Regions from separate parts of the Streptomyces sp. NPDC015220 genome, predicted to be linked through region 1. Evidence: riboswitches for the same ligand, from Rfam matches in the RefSeq annotation. Region 1 holds a riboswitch; the other holds the start of a gene.
The links. Region 1 has a riboswitch for cyclic di-AMP ahead of ACF061_RS31680 (C40 family peptidase). Riboswitches for the same ligand answer to the same signal wherever they lie in the genome.
Positions count from the first base shown of each region.

Region 2: linked by a shared signal. The riboswitch ahead of ACF061_RS26295 (M23 family metallopeptidase) and the one ahead of ACF061_RS31680 (C40 family peptidase) in region 1 are both predicted to bind cyclic di-AMP.

Region 1 covers NZ_JBIBUK010000023.1:15,735-23,297, reverse strand. The annotation lists gene ACF061_RS31710 (adenosylmethionine--8-amino-7-oxononanoate transaminase) at 1-1,058, opposite strand, end outside; gene bioB (biotin synthase BioB) at 1,051-2,253, opposite strand; gene ACF061_RS31700 (8-amino-7-oxononanoate synthase) at 2,402-3,529, shown strand; gene ACF061_RS31695 (DUF397 domain-containing protein) at 3,572-3,802, opposite strand; gene ACF061_RS31690 (helix-turn-helix domain-containing protein) at 3,830-4,690, opposite strand; gene ACF061_RS31685 (ATP-binding protein) at 4,967-5,464, shown strand; gene ACF061_RS31680 (C40 family peptidase) at 5,520-5,993, opposite strand; cyclic di-AMP (ydaO/yuaA leader) riboswitch at 5,997-6,210, opposite strand; gene ACF061_RS31675 (hypothetical protein) at 6,546-6,878, opposite strand; gene ACF061_RS31670 (ANTAR domain-containing protein) at 7,195-7,551, shown strand.
Region 2 covers NZ_JBIBUK010000015.1:85,523-93,085, reverse strand. The annotation lists gene ACF061_RS26310 (DNA topoisomerase (ATP-hydrolyzing) subunit A) at 1-150, opposite strand, end outside; gene ACF061_RS26305 (M16 family metallopeptidase) at 987-2,357, shown strand; gene ACF061_RS26300 (M16 family metallopeptidase) at 2,354-3,742, shown strand; cyclic di-AMP (ydaO/yuaA leader) riboswitch at 3,962-4,122, shown strand; gene ACF061_RS26295 (M23 family metallopeptidase) at 4,135-4,893, shown strand; gene ACF061_RS26290 (HPr family phosphocarrier protein) at 5,192-5,473, opposite strand; gene ACF061_RS26285 (GNAT family N-acetyltransferase) at 5,678-7,563, shown strand, end outside.

The DNA.
Region 1 (7,563 bases):
TGCCGCAGGCCCGCCTCGATCCGTTCGACCTCCGTCCGCCAGTCCTGGCCGAGCAGCAGTTCGATCGAGGCGCAGGCGACGGCCGTCGCCAGCGGGTTGCCCATGAACGTCGGGCCGTGCGCCAGCACCGGCACCTCGCCCCGGGAGATCCCGTCGGCCACCCGCGGGGTGCACAGCGTCGCCGCCAGCGTCAGGTAGCCGCCGGTCAGTGCCTTGCCCACGCACATCACGTCGGGTGCGACCGCCGCGTGCTCGGCCGCGAACAGCGCGCCGGTGCGGCCGAACCCGGTCGCGATCTCGTCGAACACCAGCAGCACGTCGTGCGCGTCGCACGCCTCGCGCAGCACCCGCAGATACGCGGGGGAGTGGAACCGCATCCCGCCCGCGCCCTGCACCACCGGCTCGACGATCACGGCGGCCACTTCGTCCGCGTGCCGTTCGATCATGTCGTGCAGATGGGCGGCGTACGCCTCCTCGTACCCGGCCGGCGGAGCGTCCGCGAAGACCTGGCGCGGCAGCACGCCGGTCCACAGCTCGTGCATCCCGCCCTCGGGGTCGCACACGGCCATCGGCTGCCAGGTGTCGCCGTGGTAGCCGCCCCGCCAGGTCAGCAGCCGCCGCTTCTCCGGGCGGCCGAGCGAACGCCAGTACTGCAGGCACATCTTGACGGCGACCTCGACCGACACCGAGCCGGAGTCGGCGAGGAAGACGTGTTCGAGGCCGTCGGGCGACATGTCGACGAGCAGCTTGGCGAGACGGACGGCGGGCTCGTGGGTGAGCCCGCCGAACATCACGTGGCTCATCCGCTCCAGCTGATCGCGGACCGCCTCGTTGAGCACCGGATGGTTGTAGCCGTGGATCGCGGCCCACCACGAGGACATGCCGTCGACCAGTTCGCCGGAGCCGTCCGCGAGCCGCAGCCGGACCCCGCTCGCGGACTCGACCACGAGCGGTTCCCCGCGGCCCGGCATCGGACCGTACGGGTGCCACACGTGCCGCCGGTCGAGGTCCAGGAGCGCGGACACGCCCGTACCGGAAGGGCCGGACAGATCAGGCATTGGGCGCGAGGTCCGTTCCCGCGCCCCGGCGGCGCACGGTCACCAGATCGGTGCGGGGCTCGCTGCCCCCGGGCCCGGCGGCCCCGGCGCCGGAACCGCACACCCCCGCGTCCCCGTGCGACCCGCAGGCGGTCTCGGCGTGCGATCCGCAGCCAGTGTCCCGGTGCGACCCGCAGCCGCCTGCGGCAGCCGCCCGGTGCTCCGGCAGGGTGACCTGGTCGGCGCCCTCCACCTCGAACCCGGCGTCCGCGATCATGTCCAGGTCGGCCCTGCCGGCCTGGCCCTCGCTCGTCAGGTAGTCGCCGAGGAAGATGGAGTTGGCCAGGTGCAGGGCGAGCGGCTGCATGGAGCGCAGGTGCACCTCGCGGCCGCCCGCGATGCGGACCTCCACGTCCGGGCAGACGAACCGCACCATGGCGAGGATCCGCAGGCAGCGCTGCGGGGTCAGGTTCCACTCCTTGGCGAGCGGGGTGCCCTCGAACGGGATCAGGAAGTTCACCGGAACGGAGTCCGGGTCCAGCTCGCGCAGCGAGTAGACGACGTCCACCAGGTCCTCGTCGCTCTCGCCCATTCCGGCGATCAGCCCGGAACAGGCGGACAGCCCGGCCGAGTGCGCCTTGTTCACCGTGTCCACCCGGTCGGCGTAGGTGTGGGTGGTGGTGATGTCGCCGTAGGTCGACTCGGAGGTGTTGAGGTTGTGGTTGTAGGCGTCGGCCCCGGCCGCGCGCAGCCGCTCCGCCTGGCCGTCGGAGAGCAGTCCGAGACAGGCGCACACCTCGACGCCCTCGTTCTGGTCCTTGATGGCCTTGATGGTCTCCGACACCCGGTCGACGTCACGGTCCGTCGGACCGCGCCCGCTGGCCACCAGGCAGACCCGCTTGGCGCCGCCGGCCAGCCCGGCCGCCGCCGCCGCGGAGGCCTCGTCGGGCTTGAGCCAGGTGTACTTGAGGATGTCGGCCTTCGAACCGAGCCGCTGGGAGCAGTACGAGCAGTCCTCGGGGCAGAGCCCGGACTTGAGGTTGACGAGGTAGTTGAGTTTCACCCGCCGGCCGAACCAGTGGCGGCGCACCTTCCCCGCCGCCGCCACCACGTCGAGCAGGTCGTCGTCGGAGCCGGCCAGCACGGCCAGGGCTTCCTCGCGGGTCGGCGGTTCGCGCCGAAGCCCCTTGTCCACGAGCGTGTTCAGGAGGTCCATGGAAGTCGATCCTGGCCTACCGGGCCGCCCGCGGCCAAGGAGGGTTCGCACAACAGAGACGCTTCCACGTGTGGGTATCACCACACCATGGGCGGCTGGTCGGGCCGCTAGGGTCTGTGCACTGCCTACAAAAGCCTCCGGAGGACCCATGGCGTTCGGCTGGATCGACGACCAGGCGGACGCGCGCCGCCGCGCCGGGCTGACACGGACCCTGCGCCCCCGCTCCGCCGACTCCCCGCTCCTCGACCTGGCGAGCAACGACTACCTGGGGCTGGCCCGCCACCCCGAGGTGACCGAGGGGGCCGCGGCCGCGGCGCGCGCCTGGGGCGGCGGCGCCACGGGCTCCCGGCTGGTCACCGGCACCACCGAACTGCACACCGGGCTGGAGCGCGAACTGGCCGACTTCTGCGGCTTCGAGGCGGCGCTGGTGTTCTCGTCCGGATACGCGGCCAACCTCGCCGCGGTCACCACGCTCGCCCCGCACGGTTCGCTGATCGTCTCGGACGCGGGCAACCACGCCTCGCTCATCGACGGCTGCCGGCTGGCCCGCGCCACCACACAGGTGGTGGCGCACAGCGACCCGGAGGCCGCGCGCAAGGCGCTCGGCGCGCACGAGGGGCCGGCCGTCCTCGTCTCCGACACGGTGTTCTCGGTCGACGGCGACGCGGCGCCGCTGGCGGAGTTCGCGGCGGTGTGCCGGGAGCGGGGCGCGGGGTTGGTCGTGGACGACGCCCACGGCCTCGGTGTGCTGGGCGCCGGCGGTCGCGGCGCCGCCCGGGCGGCGGGGCTGGCCGGCGCCGGGGACGTGGTCGTGACGGTGACGCTGTCCAAGTCGCTGGGCAGCCAGGGCGGAGCCGTGCTCGGGCCCGCCCTGGTGATCGACCATCTGGTCAACGTGGCACGGACGTTCATCTTCGACACGGGCCTGGCCCCCGCGGCGGCGGGGGCGGCCCTGGCCGCCCTGGGACTGCTGCGCCGGGAACCGGAGCGGGCGGCGCGGGCCCGCGCGGTGGCGGCCGGACTGCACGCCCGGCTGACCGCCGCGGGGCTGGAGGCCGTGCGCCCGGACGCCGCGGTGGTCTCCGTGCGCGCGCCGTCCCCGGAGGGCGCCGTGCGATGGGCGGCGGACTGCCGTGCGGCGGGCCTGGCCGTGGGCTGCTTCCGTCCTCCTTCCGTGCCCGACGGCATCTCACGGCTCAGGCTGACCGCCCGCGCGGACCTCTCCGAGGCGCAGATCGACCACGCCGTACGGGTCATCGGCGAAACGCGACCATGAGTCGGCGTGACACGGCCGTGCGTCGCCAGGGGGGAGTCGCGGTCAGATGCGGTGCACCGCGGCCGTGAAGTCCGCCCAGCTCCCGGGTGAGAAGAGCAGTGCGGGCCCGGCCGGGGCCTTGGAGTCGCGCACGGCGAACAGTCCGGCGTCCGGGCCCGACACCGGCCGGGCCGCCTCGACGCAGTTGTTCGCCCCCGTGCTGTAGCTGCTGCGCAGCCATCGCACGCCGTGCAGATCGGTGCTGGACGATAGGTTCCGCGGCAGAGCGGACATGGAGCCTCCTTACGCGTTCGCGCGCCGTCAGGTGTTCCGGCGCATCCCTGCGATGAAGTCCAACGAGTCCTCGGTCGAAAGGGCATGGAACCGAAGGGCGTCGAAGGCCTCGGTGTAGGCCTCAAGGTCTTCTTTCCGATCGAGATAGAGGCTACTCGTCAAGTGGTCGAGAACGACCACATCCAGATCAGAAGTGTTCGAAAACGAGAAGACAACGAAAGGGCCGGTGATGCCGATGTGCGCGCCCGCCGCGAACGGCAGCACCTGCAACCGGACTTGCGGCAGCCGTGCCGCCTCGGTCAGCCGTTCCAGCTGACGCGCCATGACCTCCGGGCCACCGACCTCCCGGCGCAGGACCGCCTCGTCGAGCACCGCGTTCAGCTCGAGCGGCGGATCGGCCCGCAGGACGTCCTGCCGGGCCAGCCGCACCTCCACCAGGGCGTCCAGCCGCTCGTCGTCGAGTCCGTCCACGGCGGCCCGGGTCACCGCGCGCGCGTACTCGGGCGTCTGGAGCAGCCCGGGGACGACGGAGGTCTCCAGGGTCCGCATCGCGGTCGCCTGGGACTCCAGACTGATGAAGTCCCGGTAGGTCGGCGGCAGTACGCCGCGGTAGGCGTGCCACCAGTGGCGCCGGTCGTCACCGTCCCCGGATCCCGCCAACACCAGCAGCAGATCGCGCAGTTGGGGGTCGTGGACCGCGTAGGCGTCCAGCAGTAGCCGTACGTCGGCCGGTTTCACCCCGCTGGCCCCGGTTTCGATCCGGCTCACCTTCGACTGGTGCCAGCCCACCAGCCGGGCCGCCTCCCCGCTGGTGAGACCCGCTCCGGTGCGCAGCGTGCGCAGTTCGGCGCCGAGCTTCCGGCGGCGCACCACGGGACCGTGCTGCATGGACACTTCCCACTCCCTCCCGGCTCCCGGCGGCGGCTTCGGCGCTCGGCGCCGCGGCCGGGACCCGTGCCACGGCACAGGACGATCCGCGCGGCGCGCGGTCGACCGCCGCAGAGTTCACCGCTTCGAGCGACAGATATATGCATATCTCGGGGGATCGCCACCGGTGCCGTCGTCGTGGTGGCAGTCTGACGGCGAACCACCAGTCCGGGACCGTACTCGAACCATCCGCTCCGTGCCGGACCACGGTCCCGTGGGAAGGGGACGAACATCGCCATGGCAGACCACCTGGAAGCATCCGTCACTCTGCCGAGCGATCCCGCCTCGGTCTCCGCCGCCCGCGCCTACGCGGTGGGCGCCCTGGCGGAGTGGGGCCTGCCCGCGGGGACGGAGACCGCCGACACCGTGCGGCTCATCGTCTCGGAGCTCGCCACCAACGCCGTGCAGCACACCCTCGGGCAGTCGCCCACCTTCACGGTGGACCTCGTCCTCGAACGCGACGAGCTGTTGAGCATCGGGGTGACCGACAGCCATCCGCGGTTACCGAAACGACTGCCGGCCGCTGTCCAGCAGGACAACGGCCGGGGCATGGTGATCATCCGATGGCTGGCCGCGGAGTGCGGCGGCAGACTGACCGTGCGGCGCACCCGGGAGGGCGGCAAGACGGTCCGCATCGAACTCCCCTGGACGGCGCCGGGCCGCCCCGCACGGACGGCGGGCCGACGGGACTCGTCGCCCGAGTCCCGTGGGCCGGAGCCCGGGGCCGGACACTGAGAGGGCCCGAGGGCGGTGACGGCGCCTCGGCCGGCCGTCACCGCCCTCGGGCGGATCAGCTGACCCGGCCGTACCAGACGCTCCTGGTCCAGATCTTCTGCAGCCGCACCACGTCCCCGGTCTTCGGCGCGTGCCAGATCTTGCCCGCGCCGGCGTAGATGCCGACGTGGTAGACGTACGAGCCCGAGTGGAAGAACACCAGGTCACCCGCGCGGCGGCTGCTCGCTGAGATGTGCCGGGACTTGTTGTACTGCTGTTCGGCCGTGCGGGGCAGCTTCTTGCCCGCCCTCTTGAACGAGTACAGCGTGAGCCCGGAGCAGTCGAACCGTCGCGGTCCCGTCGCTCCCCACTGGTAGGGGGAACCCTTCTTGGACGCCGCGATCTGGAGCGCCTTCGTCGCGAGCGTCGCGGCGGAGGCGTCGGAGGCGGCGCCCGGCACCACGATCGAGCCGCCCACGGCGGCGATGGTCAGGGCCGAGGCCGTGCCGGCCCGGGCCATGAACGACGGGACACGATTGAGCGCAGTCATGCGCAACCCTTCGTCAGCCGCCTGTGAAGGATGACCTGTCGGATTCGGGCTGGCGAAGTTGCCCGGCCGCGTTGTCGCGGCTTCACCCCAAGGGCTGCTCGGTACGGCCGAGGTGCGACCGTTCCGGCGACCCGTCGTGCTCGGGTCCTCCACTCCTGCCGATCCACTCCCGTCGACCGGTTGTCCGGGCGGCGGCAGGATTCGGCGTCCGCCCGGACCGCCCCGCCGCTGTGGCGGGGGCTTGTCGTCAGACACGGATCTTCACCTACGGATGTCCGAAAATCCCAACGGAACCGGGGATTTGTGTTGTTACTCACCACTCACCCGTTCGGGTGGACGCTCGTGCACTCGAACGTCCGTCTGGTCCCACGGCGACGCCCGGACCAGCACCGGAACACGCCATTCCGCCATCCGGGCAGGCGCGTCGCGCAACCGGAAGCGCCTCGGGAACACGGGTTTTTCTAGCCGAAAGGCGGTACGTCGTTTGGTCCGTTTCGGCTTACGCCCGTGCGTGCCGCCGGCGTCGCCCGCGGTCGCGTGACCGCGTGCGGCTCAACTGGCCCGGTCGGGCGGCAGGGTGACCCGGGCGGCACGCCGCTCGCCGTCCAGCGCGCGCAGCGCCCGCGCCAGGGTGGCGGTGTGCAGCTCGGTCTCGTTCCGTTGGTGCATCAGCGCGAGCGCGTCGCGCAGTTCGGCAGCTTTGCGGACCAGGGCCTGAGCGGCCCTCAGCCCGCCATAGGTGTCCTCGCGCCGACCCGGGTTGATCCGGCCGAGGAGGTCCACCACGTCGAGGTAACAGTCGATCAGCTCCGCCTCGGCGCGGGTCAGCGCGGGCAGCGCCGGCGGCTCGGAGGGCTGGGACGGCTCGTGCGGGGGCGGTGGCATCGGCGCCTCAGCGCGCTCGGCGGCCCGAAGGCGCCGGACCGCCGAGCGCGCGCTCGGCGGACTCCGGCGGTGGGCGGTGGGCGGGCGGTCGGGTCATGGCACGGTCCTCCGCGGGGCGGCTGGTCCGGTCGGCGGGTGAGCGGCGCCCACGGGAGCGGCGGCCGCTGGTGGGAGCGCGACGGCTTCGTGAAAAACGTACAGGACGTACGCGAGCGTGGGGGAGGGTTCGAGCCGCCGGTCTCCGGTCGTGCGCGCCGTCCTCCTGGCGCAAGCTGGAGATGGAACTCCGGCCGCTCCACGACCCAGGGAATCTCCGATGGTGTTCTTCGCGATTTCCAGGCGGCACCCCCTCCAGCCGCTGTCCGTCACCGATCTGGTGCTGGAGCACGAGCGGCTGCACGAGGAGATCGACCAGTTGCAGCACGCCCTGGGCTCGCACGCGGTCATAGACCAGGCCATCGGCGCCGTGGTGGCCTTCGGGCGGATGCCCCCCGAGGACGCCTGGCGGGTGCTGCGCGAGGTCTCCCAGCGCACGAACACCAAGCTGCGCACGGTCGCCGAGCACGTCCTGAAGTTCGCGCAGGGCGGCGCTCTGTCCGACACCGAACTGGAGGAGCTGAGGCGGGCGCTCGACCGGCACTCGCAGCGCCTCACGGGCCGGGCGAAGCCCTGAGGGCGGCGGCGG
Region 2 (7,563 bases), on a different contig from region 1:
GTCCCGGGCGTCCGGCAGGGCGCGGGAGTAGATGACCGAGTACGCGTACTCGAGGAAGGAGCCCTGCATCTCGTCGACGACGTCGATGTCGAGGATCCGCTCCTCGTACGAATCGTCGGGCGGCGGGGTCTTCGTGCTGCGGCGGGCCATCGCTGCCGGCTCCTTGCTGAAGCGTGGGACGGGATCTGATGCCGACCATTGTGGACCGCCCGACCGACAACGCGGACCAGACCCCGCCCCCCGGCCGCCCGCCCCGCCGGTCGGGGACACCCCCAACGCCTCGGCGACGCGCCGTTCCAGGCGGCCCGGCCGGCGCGCCCGGACGCCCTCCGACGTCCCGTCACGCCGCGCCCCGCAGGCCCGGCCGGCGCCCCGCGGCGCGCTTCCGCGGCCCGTGCGCCGTACTGCCTGCGCCGTGCCGACGGTCCCGTGCCGGTGATCTCGTTCCGGTGGTCCTGTCCCGGGCGTCCCGCACCGGGCGTTTCGCACCGGGCGTTCTGCGCGGGGCGTCCCGTGCCGGTCGTCGTCCACCGTGCCGAGGCCCTGCCGGTCCCGCGGCGCCCCCCTCGACGGCCGACCGCCCGCGGCCCCCTGCCTGCGGTCCGCGACCGCTCGTACACGGCCCGCGACCGCCCGCCCGCGCCCCGGCGCTCCCGGCCCGCGCCCCGGCGCACGCGGCCCTCCCCGCCCCGGCGCTCCACCGTGCGCTGGTCCGCGCCCGGCAGCGATCCGGGGCACGGCTGGCCGTGCCCCGCCGGTCCCCGTGTCCTCTCCGCCCCGGCGCCCCTGCCGCCCGCCCGACCGGCCCCGGCCGTGCCGCCGTCCCCTCGTCCGTCACCCGCGCGGCGACGCCGTCCCTCTTTCGTTCTCGCTCTCGGCGTACGACCTCGGGGAACTTCGCCAGGGGTGCGCACGCTTGCATACAGTGGCAGGACCGGCAGGAAAAGGGCGGTTTCCAGACCGCCATCGCGATCGAAGGGACGTACATGCCCATGGGTCACACGGCCACAGCCGAGGCAGGCTCCGGCGGCCTGACAGCGACCGAGCACCGCCTGGCCAACGGTCTGCGCGTGGTGCTCTCCGAGGACCACCTGACCCCGGTCGCGGCGGTGTGCCTCTGGTACGACGTCGGCTCCCGGCACGAGGTCAAGGGACGTACCGGCCTGGCTCACCTTTTCGAGCACCTGATGTTCCAGGGATCCGCCCAGGTCAAGGGCAACGGCCATTTCGAGCTGGTGCAGGGCGCCGGCGGCTCGCTCAACGGCACCACCAGCTTCGAGCGCACCAACTACTTCGAGACCATGCCCGCCCACCAGCTGGAGCTCGCCCTCTGGCTCGAGGCCGACCGCATGGGCTCGCTGCTCGCCGCCCTGGACGACGAGTCCATGGAGAACCAGCGCGACGTCGTCAAGAACGAGCGCCGCCAGCGCTACGACAACGTCCCCTACGGCACCGCCTTCGAGAAGCTGACCGCCCTCGCCTACCCGGAGGGTCACCCCTACCACCACACGCCCATCGGGTCGATGGCGGACCTGGACGCGGCCACCCTGGAGGACGCGCGCGCGTTCTTCCGCACGTACTACGCGCCCAACAACGCCGTGCTGTCGGTCGTCGGCGACATCGACCCGCAGCAGACGCTCGCCTGGATCGAGAAGTACTTCGGCTCCATCGCGTCCCACGACGGCAAGCCGCAGCCGCGGGACGGCTCCCTGCCCGACGTCCTCGGCGAGCAGCTTCGCGAGGTCGTCGAGGAGGAGGTCCCGGCCCGCGCCCTGATGGCCGCCTACCGGCTGCCGCACGACGGCACGCGCGCCGGCGACGCGGCCGACCTCGCCCTGACCATCCTCGGCGGCGGCGAGTCCTCCCGGCTCTACAACCGTCTGGTACGGCGCGACCGCACCGCCGTCGCGGCCGGGTTCGGCATGCTGCGGCTGGCCGGCGCGCCGTCCCTGGGCTGGCTGGACGTGAAGGCCTCCGGTGACGTCGAGGTGCCGGTCATCGAGGCCGCCATCGACGAGGAGCTCGCCCGGTTCGCCGAGGAGGGTCCCACCGCCGAGGAGATGGAGCGCGCCCAGGCCCAGTTGGAGCGCGAGTGGCTGGACCGGCTGGGCACGGTCGCCGGCCGCGCCGACGAACTGTGCCGCTACGCCGTCCTGTTCGGTGACCCGCAGCTCGCCCTCACCGCCGTCAAGCGCGTCCTGGAGGTGACGGCCGAGGAGGTCCAGGAGGTCGCCAAGGCCCGCCTGCGCCCCGACAACCGCGCGGTGCTCGTCTACGAGCCGACCCCCGCCGCAGCCGCCGGCGACCAGGACGCGGACGCCGCGGCCACCGACGACACCGAGGAGACGGCGAAGTGACCGAGCTGGCCACCATGGACTTCCACCCCCAGCCCCGGGCGGGCGAGGCCAAGCCCTGGGCCTTCCCGGCGCCCGAGCGCGGCACGCTGGACAACGGCCTGACGGTGCTGCGCTGCCACCGCCCCGGCCAGCAGGTCGTCGCCGTCGAGGTGCTGCTGGACGCGCCCCTGGACGCCGAGCCGGCCGGCCTGGACGGCGTGGCCACGATCATGGCGCGGGCCTTCTCCGAGGGCACCGACAAGCACTCCGCCGAGGAGTACGCCGCCGAGCTGGAGCGTGCGGGCGCCACCCTCGACGCGCACGCCGACCACCCCGGCGTACGGCTGAGCCTTGAGGTGCCGGCCTCCCGCCTGGCCAAGGGACTCGCCCTGCTGTCCGACGCCCTCAGGGCGCCCGCGTTCGCGGAGTCCGAGGTCGAGCGGCTGGTGCGCAACAGGCTCGACGAGATCCCGCACGAGCTGGCCAACCCCTCCCGCCGCGCCGCCAAGGAGCTCTCCAAGGAGCTGTTCCCGGCCACCGCGCGCATGTCGCGGCCGCGCCAGGGCACCGAGGAGACCGTCCGGAACATCGACTCGGCGGCCGTACGCACCTTCTACGACCGGTACGTCCGCCCCGCCACGGCCACCGCCGTGGTCGTCGGCGACCTCACCGGCACCGATCTCGACGAACTGCTCGGCGAGACCCTGGGCGCCTGGACCGGCTCGCCGGCCAAGCCGCGGCCCGTCCCGCCGGTCACCGCCGACGACACCGGCCGGGTGGTCGTCGTGGACCGCCCGGGCGCCGTCCAGACCCAGCTCCTCATCGGCCGGGTCGGCCCGGACCGGCACGACCGGGTCTGGCCCGCGCAGGTGCTCGGCACCTACTGCCTGGGCGGCACCCTCACCTCCCGCCTGGACCGCGTCCTGCGCGAGGAGAAGGGCTACACCTACGGCGTGCGGTCGTTCGGCCAGGTGCTGCGCTCGGCCCCCGACGGCTCGGGCGCCGCGATGCTCGCGATCAGCGGCTCGGTCGACACGCCGAACACCGGCCCGGCCCTGGAGGACCTGTTCACGGTGCTGCGCAAGCTCGCCGCCGGGGGCCTCACCGACGCCGAGCGGGACGTCGCCGTGCAGAACCTCGTCGGTGTGGCGCCGCTCAAGTACGAGACCGCGGCCGCCGTGGCGAGCACGCTGGCCGACCAGGTCGAGCAGCACCTGCCCGACGACTACCAGGCGACGCTCTATCAGCAGCTCGCCGCGACCGGCACGGTGGAGGCCACCGCGGCCGTCGTCAACGCCTTCCCGGTGGACCGCCTGGTGACCGTCCTCGTCGGCGACGCGGCGCAGATCAAGGAGCCCGTCGAAGCCCTGGGCATCGGTCAGGTCACGGTCGTCGCAGCGGAGTAGCGGCGCCCGCCGGCCGCTCGTGACGGCGGCGGGCGGTGCGTACGGGGCCCTGGTGACCGAAGCGTCACCAGGGCCCCGTGATGTCCGGATTGCGGGAGAGGCTGCCCGTCTGACCTGTGGCCTGCGCTACAAAAACCCCGATTCGTTTGGGAATTGAAAGCGGCCCCGTCTAGCGTCAGTGCGGCTGTCCGTCAGGCAGTGCGCCGCACCCGCGGCACCGGACAGTCATCGCCGAGTCCCCGTACGGCGCGAGCCAGGGGAGCCGGGGACCCATCCAGTCCCTGGGGTGAATCGGACGCCCGCGCGCAGCGGGGCGCCCGTAGGAGACCTTCCTGCTCCGAACCCGTCAGCTAACCCGGTAGGCGAGAGGGAAGGAAAGGACCCACGTCTGCATGGCGTTCACCCGCGCCACCGGGAAGCACCGCCGTCCTGGCCGGATGCACCGCACCACCGCCCGCGCGGCGGGCGTCGCGGCCCTCACCACGACCGGCGTCATCGGCACCCTCGCCGCCGCCCCGGCGCTCGCCGCCGACGCTCCCGCTCCCGAGGACACCGGCCTCACCCCGGTCATCAGCATCGGCGACACGGTCGCCGCGAAGATCGACGCCCAGGCCGCCGCCCAGCAGCACGCCGCCGAGCGGAAGCAGGCCGAGGAGGCCGCCCGCAAGAGGGCCGCCGAGCTGGCGAAGAAGGAGCGCGAGGCCAAGGAGCGCGCCGCCCGCGAGGCCGAGCGCAAGCGCCTCAACGCCTTCGTGTCGCCGATCGCCGGCTCCTACGTCTCCACCGGCTACCAGAGCGGCGGTTCCCTGTGGTCCTCCGGCTCCCACACCGGGGTCGACTTCCACGCCATGACCGGCACCAGCGTCCACGCGGTCGGCGTCGGCACCGTCGTGGAGACCGGCTGGGGCGGGGCGTACGGCAACCAGATCGTGATCAGGATGGCCGACGGCATGTACACCCAGTACGGCCACCTGTCCTCCATCGGGGTCTCGGTGGGCCAGCAGGTCGCCGCGGGCCAGCAGATCGGCCTGTCCGGCGCGACCGGCCACGTCACCGGGCCGCACCTGCACTTCGAGGCGCGCACCACCCCGGACTACGGCTCGGACATCGACCCCGTGGCCTATCTCCGCAAGCACGGCGTGGACGTCTGACCGGCGCCCTCGAAGCCCGCTCCCGAGCTCCCCGAACGCCCTCGACGGCCCCGGCCCCGCGCCGGGGCCGTCGTCGTTCACGAGGCCGCCGGCGCCGCGGGCCGCGCCCGAGCCCGTGACGCGGACGCCGAAGCCGCGCCCCCCGGAAAAGGGTGACGCGGCTCCTGAGCGCTATCGGCTCCAACCGTCCGGGCCCCGCCGCCCCGCGCGGTCCGGCGGGTTCCGCCGTCCCGCTCGATCGGTCCGGCCCCACGACCTCGCCCCGGAACAGACCGTCCCGGAGCGCGGTCCGTTCGGATCAGACCGTCTCGGGAAGCTCCTCGAGTCCCTCGGCGACCAGCTTGGCCAGCCGGTCGAGGGCGGCCTCGGCGCCCTCGGCGTCGGAGGCCAGGACGATCTCCTCGCCGCCCTGCGCGCCGAGACCGAGGACGGCCAGCATGGAGGCCGCGTTGACGGGGGCGCCGTCGGCCTTGGCGATCGTCACGGGGACGCCGGAGGCCGCGGTGGCCCGGACGAAGATGGAGGCGGGGCGGGCGTGGAGGCCCTCGGCCCAGCCGACGTTGACGCGGCGCTCAGCCATGTGATGCTGCCCTTCAGGTGTACCGGGTTGTCTAGACCAGTTTCCCACACGCGGAGCACCCCCCGGAGCGGCACGGTGCCCCGCTCCGGGGACGGCCTCGGACCGCGCGGCCCCGGCCCGAGGGGTCCTCTCCCGTGTGCTCCCCCGAGTGTCCACCACGGACCGCCCCCGCTGCCGCCGGACGCGAGCCGTACTCTGGGGCCCATGCACATCTCGTCGGACCGGCACGAGTATCCCGCCCACTGGGAGGCCGACGTGGTGCTGCGCGACGGCGGCACCGCGCGGGTCCGTCCCATCACCGCCCACGACGCCGACCGGCTGGTCAGCTTCTACGAGCAGGTGTCGGACGAGTCGAAGTACTACCGCTTCTTCGCGCCCTACCCCCGTCTGTCGGCGAAGGACGTCCACCGCTTCACCCATCACGACTTCGTGGACCGGGTGGGCCTCGCGGCCACGATCGGCGGCGAGTTCATCGCCACCGTGCGCTACGACCGCGTCGGCGCCGCCGGGCCGTCCGACGAGGCCGAGGTCGCCTTCCTGGTGCAGGACGCCCACCAGGGGCGCGGGGTCGCCTCCGCGCTGCTGGAGCACATCGCCGCCGTCGCCCGGGAGCGCGGCATCCGCCGCTTCACCGCCGAGGTGCTGCCCGCCAACACCAAGATGATCAAGGTGTTCACGGACGCCGGGTACACCCAGAAACGCAGCTTCGAGGACGGCGTCGTACACCTGGAGTTCGACATCGAGCCCACGGACCGTTCGCTGGCCGTGCAGCACGCGCGGGAGCAGCGCGCGGAGGGGCGGTCGGTGCGCCGGCTCCTGGCGCCCGGCTCGGTCGCCGTCGTCGGAGTGGGCCGCACGCGCGGCGGAGTGGGCCGCAGCATCCTCGACCACGTCCGCGACGCCGGGTTCACCGGTCGGCTGTACGCCGTCAACCGCGCCTTCGGCGAGGACCGGACGGAGATCGACGGGGTGCCCGCCCACCGTTCGGTGCGCGACATCGCCGGGCCGGTCGACCTCGCGGTGGTGGCCGTGCCCGCCGAACACGTCCCCGGCGTCGTCGCCGAGTGCGGCGAGCACGGCGTACAGGGGCTCGTCGTGATCTCCGCCGGGTACGCGGAGAGCGGCCCCGAGGGGCGCGAGCGCCAGCGCGCCCTGGTGCGGCAGGCGCGCACCCACGGCATGCGCATCATCGGGCCGAACGCCTTCGGGATCGTCAACACCTCGCCCGAGGTCCGGCTGAACGCCTCGCTCGCCCCCGAGATGCCCCGGCCCGGCCGGATCGGGATGTTCGCGCAGTCCGGGGCCATCGGCATCGCGCTGCTGTCCCGGCTGCACCGGCGCGGCGGCGGGGTCACCGGGACCACGGGCGTGTCGACCTTCGTGTCGTCCGGCAACCGCGCGGACGTCTCCGGCAACGATGTCCTGCAGTACTGGTACGACGACCCCGACACCGACGTCGCCCTGATGTACCTGGAGTCCATCGGCAACCCGCGCAAGTTCACCCGGCTCGCCCGGCGAACGGCGGCGGCGAAACCGCTCGTCGTCGTGCAGGGCGCCGGATCGGCCCCGCAGGGACACGCCGTGCGGGCGACGCGGCTGCCGCACGCGACGGTGTCCGCGCTGCTGCGGCAGGCCGGCGTGATCCGCGTGGACACCATCACGGAACTCGTGGACACCGGGCTGCTGCTCGCCCGGCAGCCACTGCCCCCGGGACCGCGGGTGGCGATCCTGGGCAATTCCGAGTCGTTGGGTGTGCTGACGTACGACCGGTGCCTCGCGGAGGGGCTGCGGCCGCAGCCGCCCCAGGACCTGACGACGGCGGCGTCGGCGGAGGACTTCCGGGCCGCGCTGGCGCGGGCGCTCGCCGACGACACGATCGACGCGGTGGTCGTGACCGCGATACCGGCACTGGGCGAGGGCGCCGCCGAGGACGCCGCGCTGGCCGAGGCGCTGCGGTCGGCCGCGGCCGCGGTGCCCGGCAAGCCGGTGCTGGTTGTCCACGTCGAGCTGGGCGGTCTCGCGGAGGCGCTGTCGGCCGCCGCCAGCACCGGACCGCAGTCGGCGGCCGGCGCCGTCCCCGCCGTCCGGGA